One region of the Marinococcus tarijensis genome, then DNA from elsewhere that is predicted to be linked to it. Evidence: riboswitches for the same ligand, from Rfam matches in the RefSeq annotation. Region 1 holds a riboswitch; each other region holds the start of a gene.
The links. Region 1 has a riboswitch for thiamine pyrophosphate ahead of tenA (thiaminase II). Riboswitches for the same ligand answer to the same signal wherever they lie in the genome.
Positions count from the first base shown of each region.

Region 1 (5,471 bases):
GATCACGCGTATGAAAACTTCGCCGGAGCTGTGGATGAGATGATCGAGCAATTCCGCAAACATGGACATAAGGGTGAGATTCCCACCATGAAAGTCGATGTGGATGAAATGGATAACATTGCTGAAGATATTAAAAGCTATGTCGACAGCATCGAAGAAAAGTTTTTAGTGAAATAATAGTCAGCACGAATAACCCCGGGGGCCGTGAGTTCCCGGGGTTACCTTTAATTAATACAGTTGATCTGTCACGGCATTGGCATAAGAAAAACGAAAATCATAAACAATATAAACCCGGCACTGAACCATATGTCCGTTTTTTTATAATTCATCTGTACGTATTCCGTTCTTTCTCTGGAGCCGTCAAACCCTTTCGATTCCATTGCGAGCGCTGTTCTTTCTGCCTTTCGTACAGCCCCTGCCATCAAGGGCACGGCCATCTCTTTCCACTCCCGCATTTTAGGCTTTTTGCCCATCCCTCTGATTTGCCGGGCTCTCCGGATAACCACCAGTTCCTCCCGCAGTTGGGGGAGAAAACGGTAGGCGGCCATCATTCCATAACCAATATTTGGAGGCACATGCCATTTTTGTATCAGGCTTATCACTAAACTCACGGGAGAGGTAGTGAGAACAAAAAGAAGCGACCAGGAGGCAAACACCATTGCCCGCAGACCGAGTGAGATTCCTGTTTGAATATTTTCAAGAGCAACCGGCATTTGGAATACATAGAAAAGAACTGTGGATCCTCTTTCGTCAGGAAAAACAACCTGAAGCCATATAAAGCTGAACCCAAAGAGCCCAAATGGAAGCATAAGTACGAGCAGCAGCTTTAACGGCACCTTTCCCAAAAAGGCGACTGCAGCAACCGTTAGCAGCAGAACGGCAAGCGGGCGCCAAATATCATAAACGAAAATCATGCAGAAAAACACAGTGAAAAGACTGAGCAGCTTCAGCGTTGGATGTACGTGCTGCAAAAAAGCGTTCCGGGTCTGGAGTTCTTCAAGCATGGCTTACTGCTTCCTTTTTCTTTAAGCTCATAAGCTGTACTACCGGCGGACGGACGCCGATTTTAGCTAAATCCATGCTACCACTGAAAAATGCTTCCACGCCGTCATCACAGGCAAGTGTTCGTTCCGCCAGCGCCAAAACCCGTCCAGCTTTTGTATAGACCAGATCCATATCATGCGTCAGCCAGAGAATCGCTTTTCCGCGTCGGCGGCACTGCTCAAGCACTTCAAATAAAGCATCGGTATTTCGCTTATCGAGACCAAACGCCGGCTCATCCAAAATTAATATGGACTGGTTGCTCGTTACCATCACTGCCACCGAAAGACGCCTTTTTTCTCCCTGGCTGAGCTGAAATGGATGATTCTTTCGAATATGTCCAAGCTGAAATTGAACCAGCAGTTCATTTGTCTGCTGAATAATATCTTTTTCGCGCCACCCCTCCATTTCCATTCCGTATCGTATTTCTTTTTCCACGGTCTGTGCTACAAACTGATGCTCGGGCTGCTGAAAAACAATGCCGAAGGTTTTAGCAATTTCGTACGGCTTCAGACTGGCAATATCCTCTCCGTTAACATATATAGATCCGTCTTTAAGAGGGTCCCATCCAGTGAGGACACGTGCGAGTGTGCTCTTTCCCGCTCCATTTGCACCGACTAGAGCAGTCATTTCCCCGGGGTACAGGGAAAAGGATACGTTTTCGAAAACCGTTTGCGTGCCATAAGCAAAGGCCGCCTGCTTCACCTCCAGGACAGGTGGCTCAAGTGAAGGATCACTTACCTTTTTCGGCTGCGGCAGAGATGCAAGGACTGCTGAAGCGGAATAATCCGCTGCAAACCTTTCCCATTCCTTTAAAGTGATGGGAAGAGCAGCTTTGGGCTTCTCTGACTTTTTCAGTAATTTCTTTCCGACTTCTGCAGGAGCCGGCAGCCATACTCCTTCTGCTTCGAGTACGGCTGCATGAGAGTTGAATATACGTGCCGGGCTTCCATCCGCAGAAACCTGGCCATGGTGGTTCAATACGAACACCCGGTCTACCCACTCCATTACTTCATTTAACTGATGCTCAATCAAAACCAGTGTTTTATCAGGAGCTGCTGCAATGCGGCCAAGAAGCGAAGCGACTGCTTGCCGGCTTACTGGATCAAGCTGGGAGAGCGGTTCATCCAGAATCCATATCCGTGGATTCACAGCAGCTAAACAGGATACAGCTATTTTTTGCTTCATCCCGCCGGACAGCGTGTCGATACGGGCATCAAGGCAGTGAAGCATATCTGTAAATTGCAGGGCTTCGTGCATGCGGGCCTCGATATCACCTGCCGGCACCCGCAGATTCTCAAGCGTAAATACAAGCTCTTCCCGCACAGTCGGCATGCAGAACTGGGTATCCGGGTCCTGGAACAAAAGCGCCGCCTGCCTGGCAGCCTCCGTAATGCTTTTCACGGCCGGATTTTCCCCAAACACGCTCAGACCGCCAGAAACCTCCGCCTCCACAGACCGCGGAAGAATTCCCTGGATAGCGAGAGCAAGCGTACTTTTGCCTGAACCGCTCGGACCGAGCAGCAGCACGTTTTCCCCAGTACGTATTTCTGCTGAAAAACTTTCTATCGAAGGCTCAGCAAAAGGGTATGAAATGGTCACTTTGTCTGCGAAAATCATACAGCATCCCTCTGCTGGCCGAGACGATATTGACGGCCAAGTGCAAAGCGGTCAAGCACTCCCGTCTTCACCAGGGCATCCGTAAAGCTTTTCCCTGCCCATCCGGCTAAAAGAGCACCGCTTATAAGCATTGTTACCAGCATAAATACAACAACAGAACCTGCGTACTGGCTGAATCCATAAAGGACATACTGGGTTAAAAACGCAGCAAACGTTCCGGCCGACCCGGCAAGCATTAATACTGGCAGGCGGAACACCCGGTAGAAAAACAGAGCGAAAATCATTTCTGCAGCGAGCCCCTGGGTGAAGCCGAGCACGAGCACTGCTCCTGCACTGACAGACCCAGCCATAACTTCAGTACCGGCCGCGATAAGCTCTGCAAGCAGCGCCGCTCCCGGTTTTTGAATGATATAGGCACAAATCACCGGCGCAAGGATCCAGAAGCCTGCCATCAGGCCTCCTCCCACTGGACCAAAGATGCCGGTAACCATTTGCCCCAGCAGCACCCAAAGAAGATAAAGGACGCCGAGAACAGCTGAAATAAACGAGATGACGACGATATCCCGGAGGTTTAAGCGTTTGTCTATCATTAGACTTTTTCCCCGCCTGTTAACGTTCTGGCAAAGGGCCAGTCTTTTGCATAATAAGCGTCCTCAAAAAACATATACTCAAGCTGGCACCCTTCCATAAACAACGTCCGCCAGCGATGTTTTTCTTCTTCTGTGGCTGTTTCTGCCAGTTCATCGAGCCGGTCAATATATTTGTACATTTCCCGTTCCTCACGGTCCCCGTAAAAACGAATCCAGTCATTGAACGGATGGGCTTCGTCCGGCTCTACTTCCTTCATCAGCCTTTCGCCCACATACAAATACACCCACGGGCAGGCGAGCGTTACCGCAATAACATCTCCAAGTGTTCCTTCTTCGGCATGGTGCAGCATGTGAAGCACGTAATGCTGAGAGGCCGGGGCAAGTGCATAGCCCTGCAATTCCTCATAATCCACTCCCGCCTGCTCACACAAATTATGATGCGGGTGCGTTTCGCTGTTTAACACAAAATCAATGGTATCTTTAAACATTATCATGTCTTCTCTTGACGTACACTTTGTTACCCCAATTGCTTTTGCCTTGATCATGGCGTTTAAGTATTCAAAATCCTGCTTCACGTAATGGATAAGAGATGCTTTCGGCAGCTCCCCTTTCCCGATACCCTGTACAAACGGATTTTCCCAGCAGGCCTCAAAAATGTGCTCCGTGTCCTGCCATAAAAGCTCTGAAAATTTCATTGTAACTTCCTCCTTTAAATTAGGAGGGAACCACTAGGGGCAGTCAGGACCAATGGGGCAAAAAAAGCCACTCCATTGGTGGAGTGGCTTCGAATAAACGTCCGCTATTATAAAGCTGCTGCTTTTGAAATAGACGTATTCTGCCGTCTCCACTTTCCTACGCTGGCCTTAACCAGATCAGGTTCAAAGGGATTAAGGTTAGTCCTTATCTCAGCCGCTTTCGGCACCCCTAGTGGATTCCCTATTAAGTTGTCTACACTTTATCACATTATGGCAGGAAGTCAAAGCCCCATTTTGCCTTTACAAAATATGACGTTAACGTTAAGGTTATATCATGAAATTTATCAGGAGGGTGATGCATGCTGTACAAAATTGAAGAAGCCGCTCAAACCACCGGTTTAACGAAACGTGCCATACGTTATTATGAACAAATTGGTCTTATATCAGCACCAGAGCGTACAGAAAAGGGAACTAGAGTGTACGATGACCAGGATATTGAACGTCTGCAGAATGTAGTAACCGCAAAGGAGGTTCTTGGGTTTTCTCTTCAGGAGCTGCAGCAGTATCTCGATTTGAAAGAGCAGGTAAAAACAGTCTATAGCCACTACCAGTCGGTGCAGGAAACGACGATGCAGCACGAGGATTTGAAACAAATTTCTGATAGCCTTCAGGCCCAGATTGATATGCTCGAACAAAAAATCAACCAGATGACCACCTTTAAAACGGAAATGGAAAATTTAAAAAAACAAGCTGACAACGTATTATCTTCATTCAATAAGGAGAAGTGACTGCTTTATGAATATTCAAACCCGGGCACGGTGGATTACGATCTTCGCCACATTTTTAGCTTTTATGGGTATCGGCGTCGTGGACCCCGTCCTTCCTTCCATCGCGGCTTCTATCGGTGCTTCTCACTGGCAGGTGGAGCTGCTTTTTACGTCCTATATTTTAGTGATGGCCTGCATGATGATTCCTGCCGGAATCCTTTCGAGCCGGTTTGGTGATAAACGGCTGATGAGTGCTGGGCTTTTGATCGTTACAGCCTTCGCCCTGCTTTGCAGTGTGGCAGGAGGCATTACTGAACTGGCCCTTTTTCGCGGCGGCTGGGGGCTTGGGAACGCTATGTTTTTCGCCACCGCTATGACCCTGTTAATCGCTCTATCGAAGAGCGTGGAGACAGCGGTAGGCATGTATGAGGCAGCAATTGGCCTGGGCCTTGCCGGCGGTCCGCTTGTAGGCGGTCTTCTTGGGGATTTATCCTGGCGTGCTCCTTTTTTTGGTACAAGTCTTTTAATGCTTATCGCTTTTATTTTAGTTATTTTTTTCGTCCATCCGCCTGCTCCTAAAAAAGCTAAAGCTACGGCTGGGTGGCAGGAGCTTCGTCACCTTTTTACACACGGGCCGTTCATTAAGGGGGCGCTTGCCGGCATGTTTTATTATTACGGTTTTTTTGTCGTGCTTGCTTACTCTCCTTTGATTTTATCTTTAACTTCTATTCAAATCGGCCTCGTCTTTTTTGGATGGG
Region 1 is NZ_JBQOJA010000036.1:5,201-10,671, reverse strand. Features, by position in the region: gene ACTTK7_RS15240 (flavodoxin domain-containing protein) at 1-177, shown strand, start outside; gene ACTTK7_RS15235 (energy-coupling factor transporter transmembrane component T family protein) at 246-1,004, opposite strand; gene ACTTK7_RS15230 (ABC transporter ATP-binding protein) at 997-2,661, opposite strand; gene ACTTK7_RS15225 (ECF transporter S component) at 2,658-3,251, opposite strand; gene tenA (thiaminase II) at 3,251-3,946, opposite strand; TPP riboswitch at 4,084-4,187, opposite strand; gene ACTTK7_RS15215 (MerR family transcriptional regulator) at 4,306-4,734, shown strand; gene ACTTK7_RS15210 (MFS transporter) at 4,742-5,471, shown strand, end outside.

Region 2 (5,471 bases), on a different contig from region 1:
GGACCAGGAATCACTCGAAGACAATAATGTCACCCAGTCCGACGTCACAAACGCTGTACAGGCAAATAATATTACGCAGCCGGGAGGCACGATTACCTCCGGAGAGCGCACATTAACGACCCGCACAGTCAATGAACTGAACGGGGCTGAAGATTTGCAGGAAGTGACGGTCGGACAGGATGAAAATGGTGATACAGTTACTGTCGGCGATGTAGGGGAAGTAGAGCGCACGACTGAGGAACAGACGGCCTACACTGAAGTGAACCAGGAGCCCGGCATTCAGATGACAGTGCTGAAGGAATCAGATGCCAATACGGCCCAGGTCTCCACGGACTTTAACGAGACGCTGGACGATCTGCTTGAAGAAGATCAGTATAATGATCTCGAGACTACGATAATTTACGATGAAGGGGAGTACGTTCAGCAGTCCATTAACAGCGTAGCACTTGCGTTAATTGCCGGCGGCGTATTCGCCATGGTTGTTCTTTTCTTCTTCTTAAGAAACCTGACGACGCCGCTCATTATTGGTATTGCGATACCGTTTTCGGTAATTGTGACATTTGCGTTTCTATACTTTACCGATGTGAGCTTAAACTTGATGACGATGGGCGGTCTGGCTCTTGGCATCGGGATGCTTGTCGATAACGCGATAGTAGTTATTGAAAACATATACCGGCACCTATCGATGAAAAAGCTCCCTAAACGGGCCGCTCTCGACGGCACGAAGGAAGTGGCCGGGGCGATTACAGCTTCGACCTTGACAACAGTCGCCGTCTTCCTGCCGATAGTCTTTATTTCCGGTATTGTCGGCGAGATCTTCCAGGCCTTTGCTTTATCGGTAGCCTTTAGTCTGCTTGCATCCCTGCTTGTAGCTGTCACGGTAGTACCAATGATTGCAAGCCGTGTGCTGAAGCCACTGCCGGAAGACAGGGAAGCAAAACGCGAAAAATCACGGCCGATGAGATTTCTGGACCGTTCAATCCGCTGGGTCCTCGGCCACCGCGCGGTCGCTCTGCTGCTGACGCTTCTTCTGCTGCTTGGAGGAGCCGGCGGCATTGCCCAGACCGGGGTGAACTTTATCCCGACGACAGACCAGGGCTTTTTCACGATCAATGTTGAAAAAGAAAACGGCACAAATCTGGAAACGACCGGAGAAACGGTCGACGAAATTGAAAGCGTGCTTGAAGACCAGGATGAGATTGCAAGCTATATGGCGGTAGTCGGCTCGGGCGGCAGCGGAGTAGCAGCCGGAGGCGGCGGAAGCTCCGGATCCAATGAGGCCTCAATTACAGTTACGATGGAGGATTTGGAAGACCGGGATATATCGACAGAGGAAATGATTGAAGAAATTGAATCCGACGTGGAAAACACTGATGAGCAGGCAGATATTTCGTTATCGTCGTCTGCAGCCATTGGCGGGGGAGAAGCAAATTCCGTAGAATTTACACTCTCAAACGAAAATGAAGAACGGCTCGCTGAAGATGCAGACGCCGTGCAGTCGGAGCTTGAAAGTGAAAATACTATACGAAACGTAGAAACGTCAGATGAAGAAACTGCTCCGGAAATCCAGGTGCAGATTAACGAAGACGAGGCACAGGATAATGGCCTGACGCCGGCTGAAATCGCCCAGACGGTGAACAGCACCACAAGCGGAGAAGTGGCGTCGACAATTCAGACGGATAACGAAGGGCCGCTGAACGTGAACGTGCAGTATGCAGAGGATTCCCTTGAAAACCAGGAAGACCTTGAAAACCTGCAGCTCGCTACTCCGGAAGGAGAATATGTCAGCTTAAGCGACGTGGCTGATATTGAAGAAGGAGAGGGGCCGGCAGTCATTAACCGGCTTGACCAGGAACGCAGTACTGAATTTACAGTCACCTACGGCTCCGGTACGAGCCTGAATGAAACCTCTACGTTAATTGAAGACACGATCGACGACGTAGATACCGGAGCGGCGACGACATTGAACTTCTCCGGCGAACAGGAGCTTCTTGATGACAGCATTCAAAGTCTTGTGTTTGCCTTCCTTCTGGCGGTAGTGTTCATTTACCTCGTTATGGCAGGCCAGTTTGAATCATTCAAATACCCATTTGTGGTAATGTTCAGCGTGCCGCTGGTGGTGATCGGTGTTATGCTTGCCCTGTTTGCGACCCAGACACCGCTCAGTATTACCGTATTTATCGGCTTAATTGTGCTTGCCGGTATTGTTGTTAACAATGCGATTGTGCTTGTCGATTATACGAATCAGCTGGTGGAGCGGGGGCTGCCGGTAAGGGAAGCGGTCATTGAATCTGTGAAAAAGCGGGCACGCCCTATACTGATGACAGCTTCTACGACTATCCTTGGCGTGCTTCCGCTCGCCCTTGGGTTCGGGGAAGGAGCAGAAATTCAGCAGCCAATGGGTATTGCAGTCATCGGCGGTCTCATCAGCAGTACGTTCCTGACGCTGTTTATTATTCCAACACTCTATACCTTGTTTACTAAAGAAACAAGAAGCATGAATAAAAAATTCGCCATGCCGGACGGAGGCTACATGTACGGCTGGGAAGTCGAAGAAAGACGCAAGGAACGGGAAAAAAGAGAACAGGAAGAACAGAATGGGGAAGAACGGAATAACAATGAAGACCAGCAGAACAATGAAGCTACAGAAACCAGCAACGACATGGAGAATATAGAAAATAAAAATCGGGAGGATATGTCCCGGGATGATATCCTATACCTTCTCGAACGCATCGTTGGTAAATCAGAAACAGAAAAACGGGACCGTTCTTCGAGTGATCCGGACAAAAATAAAAAATCCGGCGATAATGAAAAAAATTGACATTAGGACTGTGCGTCACGTACGATTAAGAAAAATAGTAAGGAATCCGCTAGGGGCGCCTGCGCTGAGACAAGAACCATTCTTGGTCCCTTCGAACCTGATCTGGGTAGTGCCAGCGTAGGGAAGTGGAGCTTCGTTTTATACAAATACGTACGTATACGCCAAAGCTCACTCTCTACTTTCAGGGGGTGAGCTTTTTTTGAACCTAAAGCAGGATTCCTTCTAAAGGAGGATATAACGAATGCCACAAGTACCTAAAGTATTGACCATCGCTGGAACAGACCCTACCGGTGGAGCTGGGATCCAGGCTGATCTGAAGGCATTTCAGGAATGTGAAGCCTATGGAATGTCTGCTATTACTAGCGTGCTCGCACAAAATACGACCGGGGTCCAAAGGGTGGAGCATATGAGCATTGAATTGCTTCAGGCCCAGCTGGATTCCATCTTTGATGATATTATGCCGGATGCGGTAAAAACCGGAATGATCGCAACGCCGGATATGATCCGCACGACGGTGAACATGCTGAAAAAACATGCCCTGCCGGTGGTTATTGACCCGGTGATGGTTGCCACAAGCGGAGATTCCCTGGCTGAGAAGGAGACGCTTGAAGTAATGAAAAATGAATTTCTTCCTCTGGCCGCAGTCGTTACGCCGAATATGGCTGAAGCAGCAAGCCTGACGGACCTTCAGGTCCAGTCCCTCGAGGAGATGGAAGCAGCTGCCAAAAAAATTGTTGATGAATTAGGGGCCAGGGCTGCGCTTGTCAAGGGCGGCCATATGAAAGAAGACGCAGTCGATATTTTGTATGTCGATGGAGAAATTCATTATTTCCGTTCGCCGCGGACGGATACAAAGCACACGCACGGAACAGGCTGTACACTATCAGCCGCAATTGCCGCGAAGCTTGCAAGGGGCAAGTCCATCTATTTAGCAGTACAGGAAAGCAAGGAATATATTACCGATGCGATTGCACACCCCCTGGAGATCGGTAAAGGCAATGGACCGGTCAATCACTGGGGAGTACGCGTTCCACTCGATCAACTATTAAAATAAAGAAATGAGGGATCGGCATGAAAGCAAAAGAGGTTATAGGCCTGTTGGAGAACGTACGAAAAACACGGCCGCTGATTCATAATATTACAAATACCGTCGTAACGAATTTCACCGCAAACGGACTGCTTTCCATGGGCGCATCCCCGGTAATGGCAAACGCGCCGGAGGAAGCAGCGGAAATGGCTAAAGCGGCGAATGCGCTCGTACTAAATATCGGCACGCTGAACCGGGAACAGGTGAAGGCGATGCGGCTCGCTGGCAAAGCAGCTAATGAAAAAGGCATCCCCATCATTCTGGATCCTGTAGGGGCAGGTGCAACGGCTTACCGGACGGAAACGGCACTTGCTCTTCTTGACGAACTGGATGTAGCGCTGATCCGGGCAAATGCGGGAGAAATGGCAGCGCTGCTCGGCGAAAGCGGGAACATACAGGGCGTGGACGCTTCAGGAGAAGCAGACAACCCAGTGCTCGCTAAAGAAGCTGCAAGAAAGTTTGAAGTAATTGCAGCGGTGACCGGAGTGGAGGACGCAGTCGCTCATCAGGGCGAAGTATTTATCGTGCAGAACGGCCATACACTGCTGACAAAAGTAACCGGCACCGGCTGCCTTCTCAGCTCGATCGCAGCCTCCTTTTTAACCGTTCAGTATTCGGCCGGGGCAGTGGCAGCCGCGCATGCCTATTACGGCGCAGCGGCGGAAATTGCAGGCAGTTTAACGACAAGGGAAGGGCCGGGCTCCTTTCAAATTGAGTTATTGAACGCCCTCCATGCAACGCAGGAAATGGATCTGCGCCACTATATCCGCGTCAAACAGGAATCCCAGGAGGGCTGAAACCATGGATAAAAAGATGCTGAAGCTGTATTTTATTATGGGAAGCAACAATACAGGCGGAAGAAATCCGGAGCAGGTATTGCAGGAAGCTCTTCAGGGCGGTATTACGTGCTTCCAGTTCCGCGAAAAAGGCCGGGGGGCGCTGTCTGAAGAGGGAAAGTGGCGGCTTGGCCGGAAGATGAAGGCTCAATGTGCTGCTTTTCATGTCCCGTTTATTGTGAATGACGACGTGGATATGGCGATCCGGCTCGAAGCAGACGGAATTCATATCGGGCAGGAGGACGACCCGGCTTCCAAAGTCAAGGAACGCTGCCCTTCCCGCATGGTGGTCGGGGTATCTGTGCGCACTATTGAAGAGGCGCACCGGGCGGCTGCAGACGGGGCGGATTATCTGGGCGTGGGTCCGATGTTTGCGACGGATACTAAGGAAGATGCCAAAACTCCGGTCGGGCTTGAAGGTATCCGCCGGCTCCGGGAAGAAGGCATCGTCCTTCCAATTGTAGGGATTGGCGGCATCGATGCCTCCAACGCTGCTGATATTGTGGAGGCAGGGGCGGACGGGGTATCGCTGATCTCTGCCATCAGTCTGGCAGACGCGCCGGAGAATGCTGCAAGAAATCTTCGCAGCCTTTTGGATGGGCCGGCAGAAAAGCAGGAAAAATAGAAAAACCGGCGGGGAGCCTGTAAATTGTCCCGCCGGTTTTTTGTATTATAGATGCTCTTGGAGCGTTTGTACCACAAGCTTTAATGTGTCTTTTTCTCCTAC
Region 2 is NZ_JBQOJA010000011.1:54,125-59,595, reverse strand. Features, by position in the region: gene ACTTK7_RS08240 (efflux RND transporter permease subunit) at 1-2,821, shown strand, start outside; TPP riboswitch at 2,863-2,962, shown strand; gene thiD (bifunctional hydroxymethylpyrimidine kinase/phosphomethylpyrimidine kinase) at 3,063-3,875, shown strand; gene thiM (hydroxyethylthiazole kinase) at 3,893-4,705, shown strand; gene thiE (thiamine phosphate synthase) at 4,710-5,369, shown strand; gene ACTTK7_RS08220 (four-carbon acid sugar kinase family protein) at 5,415-5,471, opposite strand, start outside.
Region 2: linked by a shared signal. The riboswitch ahead of thiD (bifunctional hydroxymethylpyrimidine kinase/phosphomethylpyrimidine kinase) and the one ahead of tenA (thiaminase II) in region 1 are both predicted to bind thiamine pyrophosphate.

Region 3 (5,471 bases), on a different contig from region 1:
CACAGCGTCCCGCGGAGCTGGTCAAAGGAATGGGTAAGCATCTTCATCGCTTCGGTCACCTGAGTGGCGCTTACGAATTGAACAGCCGGGGCAATAATTCCGACCGTGTCACACGTTTCCCCTTCCATCGGAATGCCCTTCATCAGGCAGCGCAGGCACGGTCCCTGTCCCGGCCTCACGGTATAGCTCAGTCCATAGGCGCCTACACAGGCTCCGTAAATCCACGGAATCCGGTGCTTCAGCGCTGTATCATTAATCATCAGCCTCGTCTCCATATTATCGAGTCCGTCGATAATAAGGTCTGCAGGCAGACAATTTTCAAGCACAGCCGGATCTGCTTCCCCCACAATGATTTCAATAGAAGCATCACTCCGAATATCGAGCAGCCGTTTTTTCGCCGCTTCTGCTTTTGGCGTACAGGCCTCTGCGTCTGCTTCCGTGTAAAGCTGCTGGCGCTGAAGATTACTTTCTTCCACATAGTCACGGTCGATCAGCGTTAATTTTCCGAGCCCCGCGCGTACGAGAGTTTCGGCTGTTAAACTCCCAAGCGCGCCGGCACCTACCACTATGACGTGAGCCTCCTGCAGCCTTTGCTGTCCCCTCTGGCCGATTCCGTGAAATAACCGCTGACGGGAAAAACGTTCTTCCGTACTCAAATACTGAGGCCTCCTAAAGGGCTGCTTGCCTGGGCGTAGAATTTTTTATCTATGCGCCCAGCTTCTGCGCCAAGCGCCCCGGCCCTCACTGCCAGTTTCATCGCTTCTGCCATTTTCACAGGATCATCTGCTCCTGAAACAGCCGTATTCAGCAGGACACCATCAGCGCCGAGCTCCATGGCGTAAGCAGCATCCTTCGGGCTTCCAATGCCTGCATCTACAATCACCGGAACTTCCGCCTGTTCAATAATGTGGGACAGGTTGTATGGGTTAATGATTCCAAGCCCCGTGCCTATAGGAGAGGCTCCAGGCATCACTGCATGAACCCCAAGCTCCTGAAGCTTCCTGGCGAGCACAACATCATCGGACGTATATGCGAGGACAGTAAACCCTTCGTTCAGCAGCTGTTCTGAGGCCCGGAGCGTTTCCACCGGATCGGGCAGAAGCGTTTTATCGCAGCCGATCACTTCTACTTTAATCATGTCACACATGTTGGCCGCCTCTGCCAGCTTCGCGGTGCGCACAGCTTCTTCAGCTGTTTTGGCCCCTGCTGTATTTGGCAGCATCCGGTACTTTGAGACGTCCATCTGTTCAAATGGATCAGGCTGGCTGCTGTCAAAGAGGTTCATTCTACGCACGGCAAAGGTCAGTACCTCTGTTTCCGATGCTTCTACAGCCTGCAGCTGGGTCTTAGCGTCCTTATATTTTCCGGTGCCGAGAAATAAATTCGATTCAAACGTCATATTACCAATATTAAGCATTTGTTCATCCGCCTCCTACAAAATGAATGATTTCGATTTTATCTCCGTCCATTAAACCTTCCTGCTGGTGAAATTCTTCAATTACAATAGTGCCGTTGCGCTCCACCACTGTTTTTTTGTGGGCGATCTGAAGCTCTTCCAGTAAATCGGCTACAGTTGTGCTGTTCTCAATATTCTGTAATTGACCATTAAGCGTGATCTGCATGAATAACTCCTCCCTTTCGTATTTGAGGATCTACGGCAAACAGGTGCTTCCAGTCTTCGCGGACGCTTTCTCCTTCGATCCGGGCAGCCATCCATTGTCCGCTCAGTGCTGAAAGCAGAATACCGTTTCTGTAGTGCCCGGTCATCACCCACAGCCCCCGGCTGGTCTGTCCCATATACGGCAGTCCGTCTCCTGTCTGCGGCCGGATGCCGCTCCAAAATCTTTCAATGCTTGCATGCTTCAGACCCGGTACTAAATGAACAGCTGCTTTCATCAGCTCCTGCATCGAGGCTACACTGACTCCTGTACTCGAGTCCCCGGGCTTTTCTGTGGCGCCGATAAAGATTTCCCCGTCCCTTTTCGGAACAATGTATACCTCCGGCGTGTGCAGAGTGTGTCTCAAATTCTCATGGGGCATCCGTACGGACAAGCACTCCCCTTTTACCGGATAGAGCGTAAAATCCTTTTCATCCAACAGCTCCACTCCGGCGCTCCCCCCGGTAAAAACCACTTCTTTTGCTTCAATCATTCCTTCCTTTGTTTTCACGCCACAAATCCGGCCGTCAGCTTCTAAAAAACGGTCCACAGAAGTGTTTTCCCGTATAATTGTCCCGCAGGCCCTTGCTGCTTCAGCAAGGGCTATTGTCCACTCATAGGCCCGGAGCTGTCCGTCCTTCGGGATGGACCAGGCGCCCCGGATGTTTTTGGAAAGCGCCGGTTCCCTGCGCAGGGCTTCATGTGCCGAAAGCCACTCCGCGCCGTAGCCTCGCCCTGCAGCCCGCCGGTATTTATCTTCTCCCGCCTTATCCCATACAGGCTTCAGCATTCCGTTGTTCACGTAGGAAACATCCATTCCACTGAGCGCTTCCACTTCGGGGACCATCCCTTCAAACAGCTCCCGGCTTTCCAGGGCGAATTCCTGAAAAAGGGCAGACCCCTCCCACTCGGACTGTGCTCCGAGCATGCCGGCAGCCGCTTTTGATGCTCCGGCAGCAATGGAGTCTTTCTCGATTACCATTACGCGGCGCCCGCGTTTGCTTAACTGATACGCAAGCGAGCATCCCTGCACACCTGCGCCTACAATAAGAACCTCTGTATCAGTCTTCATTGTTATCACTCCTTAACCGGGCTCTGAGCTTTCCGGCTGCTTTTCCGGGCTGGGCAGCCTCATAAAAATATGCAATGGCTGCGACCCCGGACGCTCCACAGTTTATACACTCCACTGCTTTGTCAGCGTCAATTCCTCCTATGGCAATTACCGGGATCCGTACGCTTTTCGCCACAGCCTCCAGCGCCCGGAGCCCTCGCGGTGATTTCCCCGGTTTACTGCCGGAGGCAAACACATGCCCAAAATACAGCCATGATGCTCCCTGCTGTTCACTGTTTTCCGCCGCTTCCACCGAGTGGACGGACTGACCCCAGCCTGTGGAGACCGGATAAATCGTACGACGCTCCGGCAGGTGGGCACCGGCCAGGCCGTATGCAGCAGCAAGTTCGGGTTCATCATTTATGATCAGCTGCTTCGGGGCAGTTCCTTCCTTTAACACCCATCCAATGGCCGTTTCTTTTTCACGCCTTGTCCATTCGGGCGCCCGTACATGCACGTAGTCAACGACCCCACTCAGCTCTCTCGTTTTTTCCCACCAAGCTGTCAACGGTATATCCGGCGGCGATACGGCGTGGATGCAAGGCTTCGGTTTATTATCCATAAAAAAACCTCCTTCCAGAAGGAAGGAGGCTGCCCGTTAAAAGGTTCAACATGGCTGCTTCCCTCCGCTGGATCTCCAGATCAGGTTCAAAGGGTTCCGGATAGTTCTCCGGTCTCAGCCTCAGCAGGCACCCCCAGCAAATATAATATTTTCCCACAAAAAACCCCGCTTTCGTTAGAAAGCGGGGGAGATAGTCGTATCAGCATCTCTTCCCCACTTCCCTCCGCTGGTATAATCCAGATCAGGTTCAAAGGGATCAGCTTTACGCTGTCTCAGCCAACAGGCACCCCTAGTGGTTTGATATTACTTATATCATAACGCGGTACACCTCTTCCGTCAATTCACCCCGAGTTTTATGCCTGGAAAATCGACAGCACCACCCAGAGGGAGGGGACGCTTAAAAGAGTTGTCACCAGTGTAATACTCGAAACAAGCTGAGGGTTGGAATCAAACTGGACGGAAATCATTGCCATCGTTGCTGCACTCGGCATCGCTGTTGAAACAACCAGCACGGTCGTCAGCGTATCGCTCGTCTGCAGCAGCAGAGTAATCACATAAGCAAGAGCCGGGGCAAATATAAGCCGCAAAAACGTGCCTGCACTTACAAGCTTCCAATCCATGCGTTTTACGGATATGCGTGCAAGCTGCATGCCCAGTATAATCATAACTACCGGAATCGCTGCGCTCGCGAGCATATCAAGAGCTTCATAATAGGTCGCACCGATCGGTATTCCTGTCAGCTGGAAGAGGATGCCCGCAAGCAGTGCATAAAATACCGGCATCCGCAGCACCGTGCGAAACGCGTCGGCTGCATCCATATTCGCGCTGTTTGCGATATAGACGCCTACAGTATTCATCAGCATCGTCTGGATAACCATAAAAACGATAGAGTAGGCAAAGGCTGTATCGCCAAACGCAAAAGCGATTAAGGGAGCACCGTAATTGCCCGCATTCATAAACACAGTGGACAGCATCATGCCGGTTTCATTGGCTTTTGGCCATTGACGCAAAAAAGACACTAATTTGATCAGCCCGGTCATGACCGCCAAAAATATCACAGAAAACAGAGCCATCGACAGCATATCGCTGTTCAGCTCTCTTTCATAGAAAGTCCGGAAAACAAGCGCGGGCGTCAATACATAAAGAGCGACAGCCGACACCGGCCGAATATCCACTGCCTGTCTTTTCTGCAGCAAATAGCCAATCGCAAATATTAAAATGATTGGGATCAATACATTGATCAGCACACTCATGCGGAGCCCTTCCTTCTTTCCTTAAATTTAATGCACCTTAATACCGGCCCTTTCCGCTAGTAATCGTGTCGGAGCATCTGCTTTAAAATACGCTTCTCTTTACGCGATACAAGAATATACAAATAATCACCTGCATTGATTACCGTCTCACCAACTGGAGTAACCAGTTCATCGTCTCTTACAATCGCGCTGATCAGCGCAGAGGCTGGAAATTCAATGCTTTGAAGCGTCTGGCCGACAATCGGTGTCGCTTCATTCGTTTGAAATTCCATAATTTCTGCGTTCGCTTTTCCAAGTGACACCAGCTCCAGGGAATGAGTCGGCGCTTCCCGGAGCGGACCGGACAGGTGAAGCCACTTTGCTAATGGAGCGATAGTCGCTCCCTGGATCAGCGCAGATGTCAGCACAATAAAGAAGACAACGTTAAAAATCTGGCTGCCCGACTCCACACCGGCTACGATCGGGTATGTAGCCAAAATGATCGGCACCGCCCCGCGCAGTCCCGCCCAGGATAGAAATATATTCTGCTTCGGCTTGTAGCCGAAAAAGGAAGTCGACAAAAACGTAGCCAGCGGACGGGCCAAAAACATTAACACCGCTGATAAAATGAGCCCCATCGTGATGTTTGACCATGTCAATATATCTCTTGGAAACGCAAGGAGACCCAGGATGATAAACATGCTTATCTGAGACATCCACGCCATTCCTTCGTTAAACCGGTAAATCGGCTGACGGTAGATCAAATCAGAGTTTCCTATTAATAGGGCTGCTACATATACTGCCAAAAACCCGCTTGCGCTCATGCTCGAGGTCACACTGTAGGTTAACAGTGCAAAAGCGATCGCAAATAGAGGATACAAACCACTTGAGTCCAGGTTGATACGGTT
Region 3 is NZ_JBQOJA010000011.1:69,228-74,698, forward strand. Features, by position in the region: gene ACTTK7_RS08290 (ThiF family adenylyltransferase) at 1-656, opposite strand, end outside; gene ACTTK7_RS08295 (thiazole synthase) at 653-1,417, opposite strand; gene thiS (sulfur carrier protein ThiS) at 1,422-1,622, opposite strand; gene thiO (glycine oxidase ThiO) at 1,606-2,730, opposite strand; gene ACTTK7_RS08310 (thiamine phosphate synthase) at 2,720-3,331, opposite strand; TPP riboswitch at 3,374-3,476, opposite strand; TPP riboswitch at 3,533-3,632, opposite strand; gene ACTTK7_RS08315 (AEC family transporter) at 3,685-4,584, opposite strand; gene ACTTK7_RS08320 (potassium/proton antiporter) at 4,641-5,471, opposite strand, start outside.
Region 3: linked by a shared signal. The riboswitch ahead of ACTTK7_RS08310 (thiamine phosphate synthase) and the one ahead of tenA (thiaminase II) in region 1 are both predicted to bind thiamine pyrophosphate.